One region of the Halomonas sp. B23F22_20 genome, then DNA from elsewhere that is predicted to be linked to it. Evidence: predicted binding sites of a transcription regulator. Region 1 holds the regulator's gene; the other holds the start of a gene.
The links. Region 1 encodes sigma-54, which starts transcription at its own class of promoters, with help from an activator protein. Its sites were predicted from a motif close to TGGCACNNNNNTTGCTNT; they were not measured.

Region 1 (3,412 bases):
CGGCGACGGGTAGCGGAATAGCGTTCCAGAAGAATCCGGGCGTCGGTGGTCAGGTAGATGACCTGGCAATGGATGTTGCGGGCGCGAACGTCCTCGAGCAGCGACGGAAATCGCTCCAGGGCGTGGGGCAGGTTGCGGGCGTCGATGCTTACCGCGATGGCGCTGCGCAGAGATTGGCCGCTGCTGAGTTCGTCTACCAGCGGGCCCAGCAGCATGGCCGGCAGGTTGTCGATGGCATAGAAGCCGAGATCTTCCAGGGCTTGCAGGGCAATCGACTTGCCGGAGCCGGAGCGTCCGCTGATGATGACGAGTTGCATGACGGATCTCCTGGTCGGGGCGGACGCGGGGCTCAGCTGCGCCCGTTGGCGGCCGGGGCCTGTCGTCGAATGGCCTCAAGAAGGCAGTCGTGGAGCGCTCGCTGACTGTCGGCCCGGCGTAGTGCGCTGCGAGTTTCGGCGTCGTTCATCACGCTGGCCACCTGGCCGAGCAGGGCGAGATGAGCATCATCGGCCTCTTCAGGGACCAACAGGACGAATACCAGGTCAACGGGCTCGCCGTCGATGGCATCGAAGTCGACCGGTTCGGCGAGCTTGAGAAAGCCGGCGATGGGGGCCTTGCAGTGCGGGTTGCGGGAATGGGGGATGGCGACCCCATGTCCAATACCGGTACTGCCGAGGCGCTCACGACCGATCAGCCGGCTGAAGACCTCCTGGCTGTCGAGGCTCGGAGTGTTCTGGGCAATGAAGGTGCTGAAGAATTCCAGCACCCTCTTCTTGCTTCCCCCGGGCACACCGAACAGGGTGCGCTCCGGGGGCAGGATGGCTTCGAGAGACATGGCAGCTCAGCGGACGCTTGCGGCGCCCTGGGCGCGGGCCTGGGTTTTTTCCTTGTGCTTGACCAACTGGCGGTCCAGCTTGTCGGCAAGGGCGTCGATGGCAGCGTACATGTCGCCGTCCATCGCCTCGGCGTGTAGATCGGCACCGGCGGCATGCAGGGTGCAGGCGGCCTGCTGACGTTCCTTTTCGACGGAGAGCGTGACCTGCACGGTGGTGATGTTGTCGTAATGGCGCTCGAGGCGCGTGAGCTTCTCCTGCACGTAGTCACGCAGGGGATCGGTCAGTTCCACATGGTGGCCGGTGAGGTTGACTTGCATGACACGCTCCTTGCTCCTTGGGTGGTGATCCGATTGTAACCCTTTTTGGTGCCGTGCAAACCCCCCGCGCCAGGCGCTTTTCCACGCCCTTCTGGGGAGTCTCCCCGTGGTATCAGCCGAGACGCTTTCGCCGGCTGGACGAGGGGATCTGCATTGCCTCGCGGTACTTGGCGACGGTACGCCTGGCCACCTCGATGCCTTCCTCGGCGAGCAGTTCGACCAGCTTGCTGTCGGACAGTGGCTTGCGCGACGGCTCGTCCTGGATCAGTTTGCGAATACGGGCGCGGATGGCGGTGCTGGAGTGGGCATCCTCGCCGTCTCCGACCTGGCTCGAGAAGAAATACTTGAGCTCGAATACGCCGCGCGGGGTATGGATGAACTTCTGGGTGGTCACTCGCGAGATGGTCGATTCGTGCATCTCCACCGCCTGGGCAATGTCGGCCAGGATAAGCGGCTTCATCGCCTCCTCGCCCTGTTCGAGGAAGTCGATCTGGCGGGTCATCACCTCGCGTCCGACCCTGAGCAGGGTGTCGTTGCGGCTGGTCAGGCTCTTGATCAGCCAGCGAGCCTCCTGGAGATGGTCCTTGAGGAACTGGTTGTCGTCGCTCTTGTCGGCGCGGCGGATCAGGGCGGCATAGTCGGGCTGGATACGCAGCCGCGGCATGGCCTCGGGGTTGAGTTCGATGCGCCAGCCCTGTGGCGTGTGGCGAGCGACCAGGTCGGGAATCACGTAGTCGTTGTCGTCGCCCGCATAGGCGCTGCCCGGTCGTGGATCGAGGCCGCGAATCAGGGTGATGACACGGTCGAGGGCGTCGTCGTCGAGCCCCAGGCGTCGCTTGAGCAGGCGACGATCGTTACCGGCCAGGGCCTCCAGGAATTGACGCACCAGACGCCTGGCCTGGGGAAGTAGTGGCGTGTCATCGGGTAGCGTGGCGAGCTGCAGCATCAGGCACTCGCGTAGATCCCGGGCAAAGACCCCGGTGGGCTCGAACTGCTGCAGGCGCATCAGCACCGCTTCTACCTCGCGGGTGGCGAGCCCTGCCAGGCCCTGGGCACGCAGGCCGTCACGCAGCTCGTCCAGCGGCTGATCCAGATAGCCGTCGGCGTTGACCGCGTCGATCAGGCTCTCGGCGATGCGTGTCTCGCGCTCATCGAGGTCGCTCATGGCCAACTGCCAGCCGAGATGGCTTTGCAGGCTCTGGCCGGCGGCCTGACGCTCGAAGTCGGGGGCTTCGCCGCTGCCGCCGGCATCCTGGAAGGTGTCCGACCAGTCGCTGTCCACGGAGAGTTCCGCGGGAATCTCGTCGGACCAGTCGTCTTCCGGGGTCTCGCCGACCGCCTGTTCGCCGAAATCGTCCTCGAGCTCCAGCATGGGATTGGCTTCCAGCGCCTGCTGGATTTCCTGACGGAGGTCGAGGGTCGAGAGCTGCAACAGGCCGATCGCTTGTTGCAGCTGGGGCGTCATGGTCAGTTGGGTGCCGACGCGCAGTTGCAGGGATGCCTTCATGGCCATGGATGGTTCCACTCCTCCGGCGAAGAGTTTCCTACCCTAGTGCCCCGGATGGCGCCATGCAAGTGTTGATGAAGCAATTAGCATGCCAATGGCAATTGGCATGCCCGTCGTCGCTTGGCGACGCTATATCAGTGACTTGCGAAGCTGTTGAGCTTAGAGTCGGAAGTCCTGGCCGAGGTAGACGTCGCGTACGCGCTGGTTGGCCAGGATCTGTTCGGTGTCGCCCTTGGCGATGATCTGGCCGTCGCCGACGATGTAGGCGCCGTCGCAGATGTCCAGTGTCTCGCGGACGTTGTGATCGGTGATCAGCACCCCGATCTCACGGGCCTTGAGCTGGCGAATGATGCCCTTGATCTCGCCTACCGAGATGGGGTCGACGCCGGCGAAGGGCTCGTCGAGCAGGATGAAGTCAGGTTCGGTGGCCAGGGCTCGGGCGATCTCCACCCGTCGCCGCTCGCCGCCGGACAGGCTCATGCCCAGGTTGTCGCGAATATGGGTGACGTGGAAGTCCTCGAGCAGTTGTTCGAGGCGTTCGCGGCGCTGGGGACGGCCGAGATCGCGGCGGGTTTCGAGGATCGCCATGATGTTGTCGGCAACCGACAGTTTGCGGAAGATCGAGGCTTCCTGGGGCAGGTAGCCGATACCGGCTCGTGCCCGCTCGTGCATGGCGCTGCCCGAGAGGTCGTGGTCGTCGATGGAGACCTGCCCCGCGTCGGCCCGTACCAGGCCGACGATCATGTAGAAGG
Region 2 (3,412 bases), on a different contig from region 1:
GCGTCGATCATCTCGTCGGTGAACACGCCACCCTCGGTCAGGAAGGCACGGTCTTCGTTCAGTGCCGCCAGGGCCTGGTCCAGACTCTCGGCCACGGTCGGGATGGACTTGCCCTCTTCCGGCGGCAGGTCATAGAGGTTCTTGTCCATGGCATCGCCGGGGTGGATCTTGTTCTTGATGCCATCGATGCCGGCCATCAGCATCGCCGCGAAGCACAGGTACGGGTTGGCGGTCGGGTCGGGGAAACGAGCCTCGACGCGCTTGCCCTTCGGGCTGGCGGTGTACGGGATGCGGATGGAGGCAGAGCGGTTGCGGGCGCTGTAGGCCAGCATCACCGGCGCCTCGAAGCCCGGCACCAGACGCTTGTAAGAGTTGGTAGAAGCGTTGGTGAAGGCGTTCAGGGCACGAGCGTGCTTGATGATGCCACCGATGTAGTACAGCGCCATTTCGGACAGGCCCGCGTACTGGTCGCCGGCGAACTGGTTCTCGCCGTCCTTCCAGAAGGACTGGTGGACGTGCATGCCGGAGCCGTTGTCACCGACCAGCGGCTTGGGCATGAAGGTGGCGGTCTTGCCGTAGGCGTGGGCCACGTTGTGCACCACGTACTTCATTTCCTGAAGCTCGTCGGCCTTCTTCACCAGGGTGTTGAACTTGACGCCGATCTCGTTCTGGCCGGCGTTGGCGACTTCGTGGTGGTGCACCTCGACGGACTGGCCGATGGCCTCGAGGGTGTTGCACATGGCGCCGCGGATGTCGTGGAAGCTGTCGACCGGCGGCACCGGGAAGTAGCCGCCCTTGACGCGCGGACGGTGCGCCAGGTTGCCGCCTTCGACCTGACGGTCGGTGGCCCAGGCGCCTTCCTCGGAGGTGATCTTGTACATGGCGCCTTCGATATCGGCTTTCCAGTGCACCTCGTCGAAGATGAAGAACTCGGGCTCGGGGCCGAAGAAGGCGGTGTCGCCCAGGCCGGTGGACTGAAGGTAGGCCTCGGCGCGCTTGGCGATGGAGCGCGGGTCACGCTCGTAGCCCTGCATGGTGGCCGGCTCGATGATGTCGCAGCGCAGGATCAGGGTGGCGTCTTCGGTGAAGGGGTCGAGGAAGCCGGTGCCGTCCTCCGGGCGCAGGATCATGTCGGACTCGTTGATGCCCTTCCAGCCGGAGATGGAGGAGCCGTCGAACATCTGGCCGTTCTCGAAGAACTCCTCGTCGACGTCGCGAGCCGGAATGGTGACGTGCTGTTCCTTGCCTTTGGTGTCGGTGAAGCGCAGGTCGACCCACTTCACGTCATGTTCTTCGATCAGGGCGAGAGTCTTCTCGGACATGAGGTCCTCCAGGGTAATGGCTGGTTATCGGGTATTCCGCTTATCTCTGTCGCCGGTCGCGGTAGTGTCCAGTCGACGTTGTAGCATGCCGCAGGCATGATGCCCACGCCGCCATGCACGACCATGGCACTGCCCCAAATAATGCAGCCAGCGTGCCAAAATAGCGCCAACCTTCATGCAAAATGGCATAACAACCTGAGATGAAAGAAGAAAAAAAATCGCGCCATGAAGGTGCAAGATCACCGTTTCGCCCCATGCCCTCTCACCGCGCCGCAACGGGCACCAAAAACGCACACAAATGGCGCAAATACTGGCTAAGCGCACCATAAAGGTGCACAGAGTGACTCGCCCTCGCACCTTCCGACGACATTCTGTCACCGCCCGCAGGTCCTTGAATCCATGGGTCGGAGTGCCCAACACCCCGGTTTCCCACCGACAAGGCTGGTAGCGTCAAGGTCCTGACCCTATAATGCCACCCCAATTTTCCCAGCAGGATCCCGTCGTGATCGAGAATCTTCGCAACATTGCCATCATCGCTCACGTCGACCACGGCAAGACCACCCTGGTCGACAAGCTCCTCCAGCAGTCCGGCACCCTGGACCGCAAGGCCGAGGGCCAGGAACGGATCATGGACTCCAACGACCAGGAGAAGGAACGCGGCATCACCATCCTGGCCAAGAACACGGCGATCCGCTGGCAAGCCCCCGACGAGCGCGACTACCACATCAACATCGTCGACACGCCCGGACACGCCGACTTCGGCGGCGAGGTCGAGCGCGTGATGTCGATGGTCGACTCGGTGCTGCTGATGGTCGACGCCGTCGACGGCCCGATGCCGCAGACCCGCTTCGTCACCCAGAAGGCCTTCGACCAGGGCCTCAAGCCGATCGTGGTGGTCAACAAGATCGACCGCCCGGGCGCGCGCCCGGACTGGGTCATCGACCAGATCTTCGATCTGTTCGACAACCTCGGCGCCAGCGACGAGCAGCTCGACTTCCCGATCATCTACTGCTCGGCGCTCAACGGCGTGGCCGGCCCCGAGCCGGACCAGCTGGCCGAGGACATGTCGCCGATGTTCAAGGCCATCGTCGACATCGTCGAGCCGCCCAAGGTCGAGCTGGATGGCCCGTTGCAGATGCAGATCTCGGCGCTGGACTACAACAGCTATGTCGGCGTCATCGGCCTGGGCCGCATCACCCGCGGCAACGTCAAGCCGAACCAGCAGGTCACCGTCGTCTCCAAGGAAGGCAACACCCGTCGCGGCAAGATCGGCCAGGTGATGACCCACCTGGGTCTTGAGCGGGTTCAGACCGAAGAAGCCACCGCCGGCGACATCATCTGCATCACCGGCATCGAGGACCTGGCGATCTCCGACACGCTGTGCGACCCGGCCGCCGTCGAGGCGCTGCCGGCACTGACCGTGGACGAGCCCACCGTGTCGATGACCTTCCAGGTCAACGACTCGCCGTTCGCCGGCAAGGACGGCAAGTTCGTCACCAGCCGCAACATCAAGGATCGCCTCGAGCAGGAGCTGATCCACAACGTCGCGCTGCGCGTCGAGCAGGGCGAGAGCCCCGAGAAGTTCATCGTCTCCGGCCGCGGCGAACTGCACCTCTCGGTGCTGATCGAGAGCATGCGTCGTGAAGGCTTCGAGCTGGCCGTGGGCCGCCCCGAGGTCATCATCCGCGAGATCGACGGCGTGTCCCAGGAGCCCTACGAAGAAGTCATCATCGACTGCGAGGAGCAGCACCAGGGCGCCATCATGGAAGAGCTCGGCTACCGCAAGGGCGAGCTCAAGAACATGAACCCCGACGGCAAGGGCCGGGTACGCCTCGACTTCATCATCCCGGCGCGCGGGCTGATCGGCTTCCGCGGCCAGTTCCTGACCCTGACCTCCGGCACCGGCATCCTGACCAGCCGCTTCGACCACTACGGCCCGCTCAAGCCGGACGCCTCGGTCGAGCGCCGCAACGGCGTGCTGGTCTCCATGGTCTCCGGCAAGGCCCTGGCCTACGCGCTGTTCGCCCTGCAGGACCGCGGCAAGCTGATCATCGAGCACGGCACCGAGGTCTACGAAGGCATGCTGATCG

Region 2: glnA (glutamate--ammonia ligase) is a predicted target of sigma-54. The motif match lies at 1,463-1,480, and genes of this name have one in related genera.

Annotation. Positions count from the first base shown of each region.
Region 1 is NZ_JBIEKH010000013.1:76,776-80,187, forward strand. Features, by position in the region: gene rapZ (RNase adapter RapZ) at 1-317, opposite strand, end outside; gene ACGTN6_RS12350 (PTS sugar transporter subunit IIA) at 350-835, opposite strand; gene hpf (ribosome hibernation-promoting factor, HPF/YfiA family) at 842-1,153, opposite strand; gene ACGTN6_RS12360 (RNA polymerase factor sigma-54) at 1,266-2,666, opposite strand; gene lptB (LPS export ABC transporter ATP-binding protein) at 2,820-3,412, opposite strand, start outside.
Region 2 is NZ_JBIEKH010000019.1:40,017-43,428, reverse strand. Features, by position in the region: gene glnA (glutamate--ammonia ligase) at 1-1,322, opposite strand, end outside; gene typA (translational GTPase TypA) at 1,825-3,412, shown strand, end outside.